2 regions of the Actinophytocola sp. genome follow, and region 2 is predicted to be linked to the other one. Evidence: riboswitches for the same ligand, from Rfam matches in the RefSeq annotation. Region 2 holds a riboswitch; the other holds the start of a gene.
The links. A riboswitch is a leader RNA that binds a small molecule or an ion and turns the genes downstream of it on or off. The one in region 2 is predicted to bind S-adenosylmethionine.
Positions count from the first base shown of each region.

Region 1: another riboswitch for S-adenosylmethionine. It lies ahead of ACRDTB_RS24650 (methionine ABC transporter ATP-binding protein); the one in region 2 lies ahead of ACRDTB_RS24375 (aminotransferase class V-fold PLP-dependent enzyme).

Region 1 covers NZ_JBOHGB010000088.1:6,112-13,093, forward strand. The annotation lists gene ACRDTB_RS24630 (DUF5753 domain-containing protein) at 1-654, shown strand, start outside; gene ACRDTB_RS24635 (DUF397 domain-containing protein) at 679-888, shown strand; gene ACRDTB_RS24640 (4-(cytidine 5'-diphospho)-2-C-methyl-D-erythritol kinase) at 842-1,804, opposite strand; gene ACRDTB_RS24645 (hypothetical protein) at 2,040-3,041, shown strand; gene ACRDTB_RS24650 (methionine ABC transporter ATP-binding protein) at 3,078-4,085, opposite strand; SAM riboswitch class I at 4,265-4,354, opposite strand; gene rsmA (16S rRNA (adenine(1518)-N(6)/adenine(1519)-N(6))-dimethyltransferase RsmA) at 4,448-5,308, opposite strand; gene ACRDTB_RS24660 (transglycosylase family protein) at 5,393-6,916, opposite strand.
Region 2 covers NZ_JBOHGB010000086.1:10,052-17,033, reverse strand. The annotation lists gene ACRDTB_RS24395 (AsnC family protein) at 1-949, shown strand, start outside; gene ACRDTB_RS24390 (hypothetical protein) at 958-1,257, opposite strand; gene ACRDTB_RS24385 (RluA family pseudouridine synthase) at 1,504-2,427, opposite strand; gene lspA (signal peptidase II) at 2,424-3,125, opposite strand; gene ACRDTB_RS24375 (aminotransferase class V-fold PLP-dependent enzyme) at 3,336-4,679, opposite strand; SAM riboswitch class IV at 4,713-4,828, opposite strand; gene sthA (Si-specific NAD(P)(+) transhydrogenase) at 4,898-6,301, shown strand; gene ACRDTB_RS24365 (M23 family metallopeptidase) at 6,306-6,982, opposite strand, start outside.

The DNA.
Region 1 (6,982 bases), on a different contig from region 2:
GCCATGGACATCTATGACCACTACGACCCGGACCTCGTCGAGCTGGCCCGCGACGCGGCCAAGCCAGGCTGGTGGCGCAAGTTCGGCATCGACGATCGCGGCTTCATCCCGATGGAGACCGAGGCGGCAACCGAGCTGGAACTCAGCCTGGTGCACATCCCGGGCCTGCTTCAGACCGAGGACTACATGCGAGCCGTATTCGCAGCCGGGCCGGCGGCGATTGCCGGGGGCCGGCGGCAACACACCGGACCTCGGCTGCACCGTCAGCGGCGACTCACCGACGAGGAGGCCCCACTGGAGCTGGTCTCGATCATCGACGAATCGGCGCTTCGCAAGAACGTGGGTGGTCCCGAGGTGATGCGCGAGCAGTTGCGCCATCTCGTCCGGCAGTCCGAGTTGCCTTCGGTCACCCTCCAGGTGATGCCGAACCGGCACGGCGCACACGTTGGCATGGAAGGCGAGTTCGTCGTGCTCCACTTCATCGAGCCAGAGGATCCCGATCTGCTCTACTTCGCCTACATCACGGGAGCCGTTCACGTCGAGAAACCGGAGGAGGTCGCGGCGGCTAAAGTGGCATTCGACCATCTGCGGTCGATCGCACTGAACCCGAGTGAATCGGTGGCCTTCGTCGAGCAGGTGGCGAACCAGCTCTAGACGGAGGGACAGCCAGTGTCCATTATGGACTTCACTGGAGCGAGGTGGCAGAAGAGCAGCCGCAGCGGTGGCGGCGGCAACGACGCCTGTGTCGAGATCGCTTTTGCCGATTCCGTCGTGGGCGTGCGGGATTCCAAGGATCGGGGCGGTGCGCCGCTCGTGTTCTCCCCCGCCGCGTGGCAGCGGTTCAGGCGTGCACCTGAGGCGGGGTCGGGCGCTGCTCCTCGTCACTGACCACCCGGGCGCCGGGGACCGGGCCGTGCACGACGCGGACCGTGCGGCACACGCCGGCGCCCGAGAGCTCCGCGGCGACCTTGACCGCGTCGTCGGCGCTCGCGCACAGGAACGCGCACGTCGGGCCCGAGCCGGAGACCATGCCGGCGAGCGCGCCCGCGTCGACGCCGGCACGCAGCGTCCTGCGCAGTCCCGGGCGTAGCGACACGGCCGCGGCCTGGAGGTCGTTGGCCAGCAGCAGGGCGAGCTGGCGCGGATCGCCCGACGCGAGCGCCTCGAGGACCGGCTCGACCTGCCCGGCGCGGGGTGGGTCGCCGGTCTCGCGCAGCCGGTCCAGCTCGGCGTAGACCTTGGGCGTGGCGAGGCCGCCGCGGGCGAACGCGACCACCCAGTGGAAGGTGTGCCGGGTCAGCACGGGCACGATCTGCTCGCCGCGGCCGGTGCCGAGGGCGGTGCCGCCATGGAGCATGAACGGCACGTCGCTGCCGAGCGTGGCGGCGACGTGCGCGAGCTCGTCGCGGCCCATCTCCAGCTTCCACAGGCCCGCGAGCCCGACGAGCGTGGCGGCCGCGTCCGCGCTGCCGCCGGCCATACCGCCGGACACGGGGATGTTCTTGCGGATCAGCACGCGGATCTTGTGCTCCTCCGCGCTGCGGTCCACGCGCCGGGCCAGCTCCTGCACCGCGCGCCACGCGAGGTTCGCGCCGTCGGTGGGCACCGCGGACGCGCCCTCGCCACGGACCTCGACGCCCGGCTCGTCGGCGACCGCCACGGTGACCTCGTCGGTGAGCGAGAGTGACTGGAAGACGGTGGAGAGCTCGTGGAAGCCGTCCTTGCGCACAGCGCCGACCGCGAGGTGCAGGTTCACCTTGGACGGCACGCGGACGGTCACCGGACGCGGGACGACAGCGAGCACGCCCTCAGCCTACGGCCACCCGCCCCCCGGCCCGCCCAGCCCAACCCCCTCCGCCCGGCCCCCGCCCGGCCCCCGCCCGGCCCCGCCCGGCCCCGCCCGGCCGGCCCGCCCGGCCGGCCTGCACTGCCTGGAAGGACGCCTTCCTGACGTTGAGCGTCTGTAAGGCGTCCTTCCTGGCCATCCCCAACTCGGCGAGCTGTCCACAGGTCGACGAGCGGAGGTCGCGCGGCCGGCGATGCGCACCGACGATGTCGCCATGCACAGGGGTGGATGGGCCAAGCGGCGTGACGAGCTCCTCGTCGCGAGCCGCGATGGTGCGATCAAGGCGGCGACTCTCGTCTCGCTCGGGGTGCCGGAGCGGACCGTTTACCGACGGTGCGTTCCCGGTGGACCGTGGCGACGACTCCTGCCTGGCGTCGTCTTGTTGTCGGATGCGGCACCAACGTGGCGGCAACAGGTGTCGGCGGCGCTGCTATACGGCGGTCCCGATGCGATCGTGACCGGCGTAGAGGCCTGTCGTCGTCATGGGTTGGTCAACGTGCCCGACGAACGGCGCGTTCACCTGTTGGTGCCGCACGGACGAAAGGTGCACGGGAGCGACTACGTCATCGTCGAACGCACGGTACGGATGCCCGAGTCGGTTACCCGCCATGATGTTCCGGTCGCGCCACTCGATCGGGCGGTGCTGGACACTTGCCGGCGACTCAGGGCTGTCGAGCCGGTGAGCGCGCTGGTCAGCGAGGCGGTGCAGCGTGGCCGCGTTCGGCCCGGTTGGTTGAGGTATGAGATGGAGCGAGGCAGCAGGCGGGGCACCGCTGTGGTGCGGGAGGTGCTGAAGGACATCGAGGGCGGCGCCCGGTCGATCGCCGAGGCCGACGCGATGCGGGTCTGGGCGCGCACGGGATTGCCAACACTCGAATGGAACGTGGTGTTGCGTTGCCCGGACGGGCGGTACATCGCCACTCCCGACGGCTGGGCGGATGAGGTCGGGATGGCCTGGGAGATCGACTCGTTCGCGTTTCACTTCTCCCGCGACGACTATGCCAGAACCGTTGCGCGGAACTCCCGTTACGCCGCGGCTGGAGTGGTCGTCGTGCAGACTCTGCCGACACGGCTGCGATCCGAGCCCGACGCGGTCACCGCCGAGCTACGTGCTGCGTACCGCGCGGCGGCCGCCCGTCCACGCCCTGCGGGGCTACGCCTGGAAGGACGCCATCCGGACGTTGAGTGTCCGTAAGGCGTCCTTCCAGGCCCTGCCGGCCCGTCCGCCGCGTCAGGCCGCTACCACCCCGCGCGGGCCCCGGGCGAGCTGGCGGACCGCGCCGCCGCGCTCGGCGAGCCAGCCGAGTGCGGAGTCGGTCCGCTCACCGGACAGGCCGACCCGGAAGCGCGCGACCGGGGTCTCACCGATGCGGGTCACGCCGCCACCGATCACGGAGATGTCCGTGCCGAACCGGCTGGTGGCCTCGGGCAGCAGTGAGCCGATCGCCGCGAAGCCGATGAGCACGACGTCCGCGACGCGCGGGTAGTCGCCGCGCGCGTCGGGGTCGATGGCCGGCAGCACGGCCTGGGCGACCAGGCTGTCCGGGTCGCGGATCAGCTCCAGGATCCGGCCGCTCTCCAGCAGCCGGCCGTGCTCCAGGACGGCGACGTCGTCGGCGATGCGGCGGACCACGCTGGTGTCCTGGGTGGCGACGAGCACCGTGACGCCGAGCTCCGCACGGGCCCGGTCGAGCACGGCGAGCACACCGGCGGCGCCGTCCTCGTCGAGGTCGGCGGTCGGGTCGTCGGCGAGCACGACGGCCGGGTCGCCGACGAGCGCGCGGGCCACGGCGACGCGCTGGCGCTGGCCCGGGCTGAGCTCCGCGGGGTAGGTGGCGGCCTGGCGGGTGAGGCCGATGAGGTCGAGCACCCTGCCGACCCGCTCGCGGCGCTTCGGGCCGTCCATGCCGGCCTGCTCCAGCGGCAGCGCGACATTGCCGGCGGCGGTGCGCTGGGCGAGCAGCGAGCCGCCGGAGGGGACGACGCCGATCCGCGAGCGGGCGAGGCGCAGGGTGCGCTCGTCGAGGGTGCCGGTGTTGAGCCCGTCGAGGCGGAACACGCCGCTGTCCGGGCGCTCGCGCAGCGACAGCACCCGGGCGAGGGTGGACTTGCCGGCTCCCGCGGGGCCGACGACGCCGGCGATCACGCCGGTCGGAACGTCGAGGGTGACGTCGTCGAGGGCCACGACCGAGCCCGACGTACTTCGGAAGGACTTGCTGAGGTTCTCCAAGGTGATCACGATGTGCTCCAGTCCAGGCGCGATGACCGCTCGTGTGAAGCGGTGGGTTGCGTGTTCGGTCTGCCCGGGTTCGGGCGATGGTGGGGCGTCAGCTGGTAGAAGTCAGCGACGACAACCCGTGACCGTGCGCCGGCACTGGTCGATGACCCGCCTGGTGGTCAGCATGACCATCTCTCACTCCTCCATCGATCCTGGCGGTAGCACCTGCCCGCGGTGGGTGGTTGCTGCGGCGTCTCGGAGCCAGGTCTCTCGGCCGCTCGGGATGGAATTCCTCTGTAGTCAACCTGACGAACCCCGCCAAGTGCAACCGTCACGACGGCCATACCTGGTCAGATATCTGCCAAGTCACAGTCAGCGTAGGGTCACCGCGCGGCGGCGGCCACGACCGTCGAGAAGTCGTCCACCGTGAGTCGTTCGCCTCGCGAGCCCGGATCGATGCCGGCCGCGGTGAGCAGCTCGGCGGCCCGCTCGGCGGACCCGGCCCAGCCGGCGAGCGCGGCCCGCAGCGTCTTGCGGCGCTGGGCGAAGGCGGCGTCGACGAGCCGGAAGACCTCTTTCCTGTTCGCCCGTGGCTCGTCGTGGCGTTCGAGCAGGACGAGCGCGGAGTCGACGTTGGGCACGGGCCAGAAGACCGTGCGCGGGACCGTGGCGACCCGTTTCGCGGTGGCGTACCAGGCGATCTTGACACTGGGAACGCCGTAGACCTTCGAGCCGGGGCCGGCTGCCATCCGGTCGGCGACCTCGGCCTGGACCATGACGAGCGCCTTGTTCAGGGTCGGCAGCTCGGCGAGCAGGTGCAGGACGACGGGGACGGAGACGTTGTAGGGCAGGTTGGCGACGAGGGCGGTCGGCTTCTCGGGGAACCGGTCGGCGCTGATCCGGACGGCGTCGTCCTCGATGACGTGCAGCCTGCCGCTCAGTCCGGGTGCGCGTCGTTCGACCGTACGCGGGAGCTGCCCGGCGAGGACGGGGTCGACCTCGACGGCGTGCACGGCGCGGCAGGCGGGCAGCAGGGCGAGGGTGAGCGAGCCGAGCCCCGGGCCCACTTCGACCACGACGTCGTCCGGCGTGAGCCGCGCGGCGGCCACGGTGCGGCGGACGGTGTTGGGGTCGTGCACGAAGTTCTGGCCGAGCTTCTTGGTGGGTCGGATGCCGAGGTCGGCGGCCAGGCGCCGGACGTCGGCCGGGCCGAGCAGGGCGCTGTCCCCGTCACGGTCACTCACTTCGAGGAGCCTAGACGGGCCCGGACAGGGGCCGAGCCCGGACTCGGGGAGGCGAGTCCGGGCTCGGGGTGTCCAAAAAGGAATCTACGTGGGCAGGCCAAGCTTGGAGGAGCAGGCGGGCCAGGCACCGTAGCCGCCGCGGTCGTCGCGGACCTTGGTGGCGATCGCGATCTGCTGCTCGCGGGTCGCCTGGTGCGGCAGCGGGGCGTACTGGTCGCCGCCGTTCGAGAGCCACGTGCTCTGGTCGAACTGTAGGCCACCGTAGTAGCCGTTGCCCGTGTTGATCGCCCAGTCGCCGCCGGACTCGCACTCCGCGAGCTGGTCCCAGACCGCGCCATCGGAGATCACCGGCTGCGGCGGCTCCTTCGTGCCGACCCGGACGACCTTCGCCTTCGGCTGCTTGGTGATCTTCGAGCCGATCTCGACCCGGGCCATCTCCTCGCCGTTCTTCACCGTGAGCCGGTAGGTCGCGATCCGCTCGCCCGGCGCGCCCGGGTCGAGCACGACCTCGGTGCCCTCCAACGCGTTCGGGTCCTCGACCTCCTGCACCGGAGGCTTGACCTTCTCCGTCCGGTTCACCACGGTCACGCCGTTACGGGTGATCCGCACCTCGGCACCGTCGGTGACCTTCAGGTTCCCGCGAGGCGTGATCCTGTCGTCGGGGCCCAGCTTGAGCTCGAGCTCCTTGACCAGCTCGTCGACCGTCACCGCCGTGGTCTGCAGCGCCTTCGGCTTGTTGCCGCCGTCGAACAGCGTGATGTTCTTGAGGGTCTTGATCTCCAGCGCCATGCCGTTCAGCGGCACCTCGCTGTCCATCCCCGCCGACATCCACGCGCCCTCGGCGGACAGGTTGATCTGCTTCAACGCGTCCTCGACGGTGGTCGCGCGCACCCAGAAATCGCGCTTCTCGCCGTCGATGGTCAGGTGGAGCTGGCGCCCGCGCTGCAGGACGATCGTGCCGCCGTCGTCGATGCTGGCGGCCGGCGACGGGGACAGCGAGTCGTGCGAGCCGACGTTGAGGCCCTCGTTCTCCAGCACCTCGCCGACCGTGTCGGCGTAGGTGTTGACCTGGTGAGCCTGGCCGTCGACGTCGACCGTGACCGACTTGTTCATCGCGATCGCCGCGGCACCGCCGCCGATCAGCGAGACCAGGATCGAGGCGATCGTCGCCTTGAGGACCGACTTCTTCCACCGCTTGACGCCGGTCGCGACCTCGGGCGGAACCTCGTCCTCGGTCATCGGCAGCGCGCGGACCCGATCGCCGGACAGCGCGTCCGGGATGATCGGCAGGACGGTGGTCTCGGCGTTGATCAGCTGGATGAGCTCGTCGACGTCGACGTTCGCGTACGCCATCAGCTCGTCGGCCTGCGGGCCGAGCGCCGTGCGCACGTCGTTCGGCGTGATGGTCAGCGAGCCCGAGTAGCCGTCGAGGCCCGAACCACCGAAGTCGTCGTAGAAGTCGGGGAACTCCGAGCGCCACACGCGGAAGTCCTCATCCAGGACCGCGGTGCTGGCCGCGGCGCGGGCGTTGACCGGGGTGAACCAGTCGGTGTCCGCGAAGCCGCTGCCCGTAGAACCGCCGAAATCGCCGGATCTGTTTCCGCTCACAGAGTCGATACCTCCAGAAGGCCGTGGCCGAGCCCAACTACTGCGCGGCCGACGCGCTTCGTTCCG
Region 2 (6,982 bases):
CTCGCGCCTCGTCGCGCTGTCCGCGACCGGCCTGCCGCTGCTGGTGGGCGTCGAGTGCGACCCGGGCCGGCTGCGGACCGCGGCCGCCGCCGCGATGCAGCAGGCCGCGATGCCGCAGGCCGCGCCCTACGGCTACCCGCCCCAGCCGTACCAGGCGCCGCCGTCGGGCCCGATGCCGATGCCGTACCAGGGCCCCGGCGCGCCGGGTCCGCCCGGACCGCCGGGGCCGTCCGGTCCGTACTCCGTACCGGCCGGACCACAGGTACCGCAGGGGCCGCCGTCGGGTCCGCACTCGGTGCCCCAGCCGGTGCCGTCGGGCCCGATGCCGGCCGGCTACGCCGGGCGGACCGGTCCCCCCAGCGCGCCGGTACCCGCACAGCAGACCGGCCCGCCGAGCGCGCCGTTCCCGAGTGCGCAGCCGGACCCGCCGATGAGCATGTGGGGACCGCCGCAGACCGCGTCCTGGGCCCGCGGTGACCAGCCGCCGCAGGACGTCACGCAGCCGACCGTGCGCACGGAGAGCCAGACGCGGCAGGGCAAGGTCGGCACGGTGCTGTTCGCCGAGGGGCTGGAGGGCGAGAAGCTCGCGATCCAGCTGGTGGAGGTCGTCGACCCGGCCGACTATCTGTTCACCGCGGCCGGCTACCGGCTGCAGGAGGGCGAGCGGTCGGTCGTGGTGCACACCGAGCTCACCAACCGCGGCAAGGCGGCCTACCAGTCGCTGCCGGACCTGTACCTGGTGCTGGTGACCCCGGACGGGAAGTCGATCTCGAAGGCACCGGTGTCGCTGTCATCGCGGCCGCCGCACCGCATCGGGGTGCCGCCGGGTGAGACCGCGGGCGGGCACACCGTGTACGTGGTGCCCGAGCGGACCGAGATCGCCTCGGTGCGCTGGAGCCCCCGCCCGGACGAGGAGTCCCGAACCCTCACCTGGACGATCGACGACTGATCCGCCGGCTACTCGCGGCCGAACATGCGGCCCAGCCAGCCCTTGCGCTCCTGCGCCTGGCCGCGCTCCGGACCCCACGTCTGACCCTGCGTCTGCTGGCTCTGCACCGGGTTCTGCATGGGGTTCCGCATCCCGCGCGGAACCCTGTCCTGTGCGGGGATCGGCGTCGTCGGCGGCTCACGGCGGCGCGGCGGCTCGTAGTCCAGGTCCTCCCCCACCGGGTGCGGACCGTCCTCGCCGCCGATCACCGACGGCGCCACGCCGTCGACGAGGAAGCCCTCCGATAAGTGGTCGTCTCGCTCGGTCACGACTGCTCCGCCTCCCCGGAATTCGATGTGTTGGTCCCGTTGAAGGACGAAAAGTTCTGCCTGGTCACGTACGTGTGGCTGGCTTACGTCACGTTCCCCTGAGGTGCGGTTGCGAAGCCCTCGGCCTGATTCGATCTGGGGGTCGACACAAGGGGTGTCATGGCATCACCTCGTACCCGCGTGTTCCCGACAAGGTACGCGAAAACCTCCCAGGATCGGTGGCATACGCGCCAAACACGCACAGAATCATCCGTCGGCCAGCAGATCCAGGACCTTGCGTAGGTCGTCCGGGTACTCACTGGTGAACTCGACCCGGCGGCCGTCGGCCGGGTGGTCGAAGCCCAGGAGGCGGGCGTGCAGCCACTGGCGGGTCAGGCCCAGACGCTTCGCGAGCACGGGGTCGGCGCCGTAGGTCAGGTCGCCGACGCACGGGTGGCGCAGCGCCGCGAAGTGCACCCGGATCTGGTGGGTTCGCCCGGTCTCCAGCCGGACTTCGACGAGCGTCGCCGCGCGGAACGCCTCCAGCGTGCGGTAGTGCGTGACGCTCGGCCGGCCGGCCGCGACGACGGCGAACTTGTAGTCGTGCCTGGGATGCCGGTCGATCGGCGCGTCGATGGTGCCGTCGGTCGGGTCGGGGTGGCCCTGGACGAGCGCGTGGTAACCCTTCTCGACGGTGCGGTCCTTGAAGGCGCGCTTGAGCACGGTGTACGCGTGCTCGCTCTTGGCCACGACCATCACGCCGGTGGTGCCGACGTCCAGCCGATGCACCACCCCCTGCCGCTCGGCCGCACCGGAGGTCGACACCCGCATGCCGGCCGCGGCCAGCCCGCCGACGACGGTCGGACCGGTCCAGCCGGGGCTCGGGTGCGCCGCGACGCCGACCGGCTTGTCCACCACGATGATGTCGTCGTCCTCGTGCAGGACCGTCATGCCGGGCACGGGCTCGGCGCGCACGGGCACGGGCTGCTCCGGCTCGGGCAGGGTCACCTCGAGCCAGGCGCCCGCGACGAGCCGGTCGGACTTGCCGGCGGGCCTGCCGTCGAGGCTCACGTCGCCGGACTCGGCGAGGGCGGCGACCGCGGTACGGGACAGGCCGAGCAGCTTGGCCAGCCCGGCGTCGACCCGCATGCCGTCCAGCCCGTCGGGGACCGGAAGGGTGCGAGCGGTCACGCGTCCGTGTCCTTCGCGGGCTCTTCCTTCGCGTTGATCGTGTCCTCGGTGTCCGCCGCGTCCTTCGGCATCGGGTCCTTCGGCGTCGCGTCCTTCGGCGTCCTGTCCTTCGGCGTCCTGTCCTTCGTCGACGTGCCGTCGTAGTCGCGGCCGAGCAGGGCCATGACCACGATGAGCGCGCCGCCGCAGACGATGGACGAGTCGGCGACGTTGAACACCGGGAAGACGTCGCCGTTGGGGGCGAACGGCGAGAGGAAGTCGACGACGTGGCCGCGCAGCGGGCCGGGCGCGCGGAGGAAGCGGTCGATGAGGTTGCCCAGCGCACCGGCGAGCACCAGGCCGAGCCCGACGGCCCAGCCGATGGAGCGCAGCTTGGGCATGATCCAGATGATCGCGATGACAACGCCCACCGCGATGAGCGTGAGCACCCACGTCATCCCGGTGGCCATGCTGAACGCGGCGCCGGGGTTGCGCACGAGCTGCAGGTAGAACAGCCCGCCGAGCACCCGCACCGGTGCCTGCCCCTCGAGGGCCGCGACGGCGATGATCTTCGTGACGATGTCGGCGGCCAGCACCACCGGCGCCACGACCGCGAACAGCCAGCCGCGGCGGGGCGGCCGGGACGGTTCGGGTGGGGGCGGCTGCTCGGTGTCGGTACGACCCGGCTGCTCCGCGTCGGTACTGGTCTCGTCGCTCACCGGGCCATTGTCCATGGTCGGCGAAACCGGGTGGTCAGCAACCACTCACGTACGCCGCCCCGGCCGGAGGTCGAGCAGGTCGACGTCGCCGCTGCCGGTCAGCCGCATCGGCTCGTTGATCACGACAAGCACGACGCATCGAGGCGATGGTCTGCGCGGCCTCGCGGAGCCGGTCCAGCGCCTCGGCGGGGGCGTTGCCGCGCCGCCAGACTAAAGCGCGGCCAGCAACGGCGGCAGCGGACGCGGGTCGGGCGCGGGGGTCCAGCGGCCGTCCACCTGCTCGTAGTCCGCCGCCGGGCCGTGCGTGACCAGCGAGCGCAGCGCGCCGACGAGACGGTCGACGTGCTCGGCGGTGCTGCCCAGGCCGAGGCTCGCCCGCAGCGCGCGAGTACCCGTGGCGCCGGCCGAGGCGAGCAGGCGGCGGGTCGCGATGTGGGCGCAGAACGCGCCGTCCCGCACGCCGATGCCGTGCTCGGCCGACAGCGCCGCCGCCAGCAGACCCGGGTCCTGGCCGTCGACCGCGAAGCTCACCACGCCCACCCGGTCGCCGCCGAGCAGGGACAGCTCACGCAGGCCCGGCACGCCGGCGAGCCCCGCCCGCAGCCGCGTCAGCAGCGCACGCTCGTGCGCGATGATCGCGTCCCAGTGCCGGCCCAGCGTCTCGCACGCCACCGCGAGCGCGTGCGCGCCGACCACGTTCGGCGTGCCGGCCTCGTGCCGCTCCGGGCCCGTCGACCAGGACACCGCGAGGCGCGAGTCCCGGTCGGCCACCAGCGACGTCGCGCCCCCGCCGGCCAGGTACGGGTCCGCCGCTCGCAGCCAGTCCGCCCGCCCGACGAGCGCGCCGGCACCGAACGGCGCGTACAGCTTGTGCCCGGACAGCACGACGTAGTCCACGTCCAGCGCGCGGACGTCGACCGGACGGTGCGGGGCCAACTGCGCGGCGTCGAGCACGATGCGGGCGCCGTGGTGGCGGGCGATCGCGGCGACGTCGGCCACCGGCCACAGCTCGCCGGTCACGTTCGACGCACCGGTCACCACCACGAGCCGCGGCCCGGTCGGGCAGTCTTGCAGGGCGCGGTCGAGCGAGCCGACCGACGAGATGTGCCGGACCAGCGGCCCGCGCCACGGCAGCAGTGCGGCGTGGTGGTCGGTGTCGAACCGCACCACCGACGTGCCGGTCCCACCTGTTCGCGGCAGCGCGCGGGCCAGCAGGTTCAGCGCGTCGGTCGTGTTGCGGGTGAACACCACGGCGTCGGTCCGCCGCGCCCCGACGAACCGGCGCACCACCTCGCGCGCCCGCTCATAGACCTTTGTGGACACCTGCGAGGCGAGGCCCGCGCCGCGGTGCACGCTGGCATACCAGGGCAACAGCTCGTCGACCGCGTCGCGGACCGCCGCAAGGCAGGGCGCGCTCGCGGCGTGGTCGAGGTTCGCGTACGGCACCCGGCGACCGTCCACCAGCGGCACGGTCAGCCGCGCGCCGACGACGGGCGGAATCGGGCCGGGCAGGCCGCCGGACACGGGTCGGACATGTGGGATGGCGAGCGTCATCGTGAAGCCTCCGGGGTCGGGGCCCCGCCCCGGGGCCCGCGCTTGCCCACCCGCACCTCGCGGAGGGCCTGGTCCTCACCCGGGGCACCCCACCGCGGTTGGAGGGTTGCCGGCCAGCAAGCCGGGGCTTGACGCTGGCACTCATGACCTTCGCGCCCGAAGGTAGCCGATCCGGCCCGGAACTGTCCAACCGCCACCGTGCTTGACACACTCCCCCCATGACTGACTTCGATGTGCTGGTGCTGGGCTCGGGACCCGGGGGACAGAAGGCCGCGATCGCGGCCGCCAAGCTCGGCGCCGAGGTGGGGCTGATCGAGCGGCGCAACATGATCGGCGGCGTCTGCATCAACACCGGCACCATCCCGTCCAAGACCCTGCGCGAGGCCGTCCTCTACCTGACCGGCATGAGCCAGCGTGAGCTGTACGGCCAGAGCTACCGGGTCAAGGAGGAGATCACGATCGGCGACCTGACCGCCCGGACGAGCCACGTCGTCGGCCGTGAGGTCGACGTGATCCGCAGCCAGCTGTCCCGCAACGGCGTCTCGGTGCTGCCCGGCCTGGGCCGGTTCACCGACCCGCACACGGTCCAGGTCTCCGACGGCAGCGGACAGGAGCGCTCGGTGTCCGCGGACAAGATCGTGATCGCCACCGGGACCTGCCCGGCCCGCCCGTCCAGTGTGGACTTCGACGCGCAGACGATCATCGACTCGGACGGGATCCTCGGGCTGGAGCGGATCCCGCGGTCGATGATCGTGGTCGGCGCCGGGGTGATCGGCATCGAGTACGCGTCGATGTTCGCCGCCCTGGGGACCAAGGTCACGGTGATCGAGCAGCGGATGCGGATGCTCGAGTTCTGCGACACCGAGGTGATCGAGGCACTCAAGTACCACCTGCGCGACCTCGCGGTGACGTTCCGGTTCGGCGAGACCGTGGCCGCCGTGGAGCGGCACAAGAACGGCACGGTCACGACCCTGGAGAGCGGCAAGAAGATCCCCGCCGACATGGTGATGTACTCCGCCGGCCGACAGGGCATGACCGACCACCTCGACCTGCCCGCGGCCGGGCTGGCGGCGGACAGGCGCGGCCGGATCAAGGTCGACGGCACGTTCCGCACCGAGGTCGAGCACATCTACGCGGTCGGGGACGTGATCGGCTTCCCCGCGCTCGCGGCCACGTCGATGGAGCAGGGCCGGCTCGCGGCCCACCACGCGTGCGGCGAGCCGGTGCACGAGATGCACGAGCTGCAGCCGATCGGGATCTACACGATCCCCGAGATCAGCTACATCGGCCGCACCGAGGACGAGCTGACCGAGCAGCGGGTGCCGTTCGAGGTCGGCGTCTCCCGCTACCGCGAGCTCGCCCGCGGGCAGATCATCGGCGACTCCTACGGGGTGCTGAAGCTGCTCGTGTCCCCGCAGGACCGCTCGCTGCTGGGCGTGCACGTGTTCGGCACCGGCGCCACCGAGTTGGTCCACATCGGACAGGCGGTGATGGGCTGCGGCGGCACGATCGACTACCTCGTGGACACGGTGTTCAACTACCCGACGCTCGCCGAGTCATACAAGGTGGCCGCCCTGGACGCGACCAACAAGATCCGCCAGATCAGCATGCTGACGGAGTGACACCTCAGCCGTACAGGAACGTCCCCGGGAACGGCACGACCCAGCCGTCGCTCCGCCGGACCGCGTGGCCGGAGTACTGCGTGGCGGCCTCGAAGAACTGCCAGCCGCCGAACGCCTTGCCGTCGACCGGTTCGCCGACCACGGCGGCGACGTCGGAGGACAGCGTCTCGTAGGACACGCCGTGCCAGTCGCCGCCGGCGGCGGGCTCGGCGGCGACCTCGGCCGGCGACGCGGTCAGCAGCCACAGGGTGAAGTGCACGTGCGCGCCGCTGCTGCTGCCACCACACGGCAGGGCGTTGCCGATCGTGCCGAGCACGGTGCCCGGCGCGACCTGCTGTCCGTCCGCCACCTCGATATTCTCCATGTGGTAGTACCCGGTACGCCAGCCCTCCACGTGGTCGATCGTGACCCAGGGGCCACCCGGGCACTGCCAGATGTGGACGGTGCCGTCGAGCGGCGCACGCACGATGCCGTCGGAGGGCGTCAGGTCGATGGCGTTCTTCGGGCCGGTCGCGCCGTCGTCGGAGTGAATGCCGGCCGAGCCGGCGGACTGGCCCGGCGCGAACGGCAGGCCGAACGCCGGGAAGAGGGACTCGCGGTTCCCGCTCGCCGACGCGCCCGGTGCGGTCACGACCAGACCGACCACCAGTGCGATCGTGGCCAACGACGCGATGACCCGGT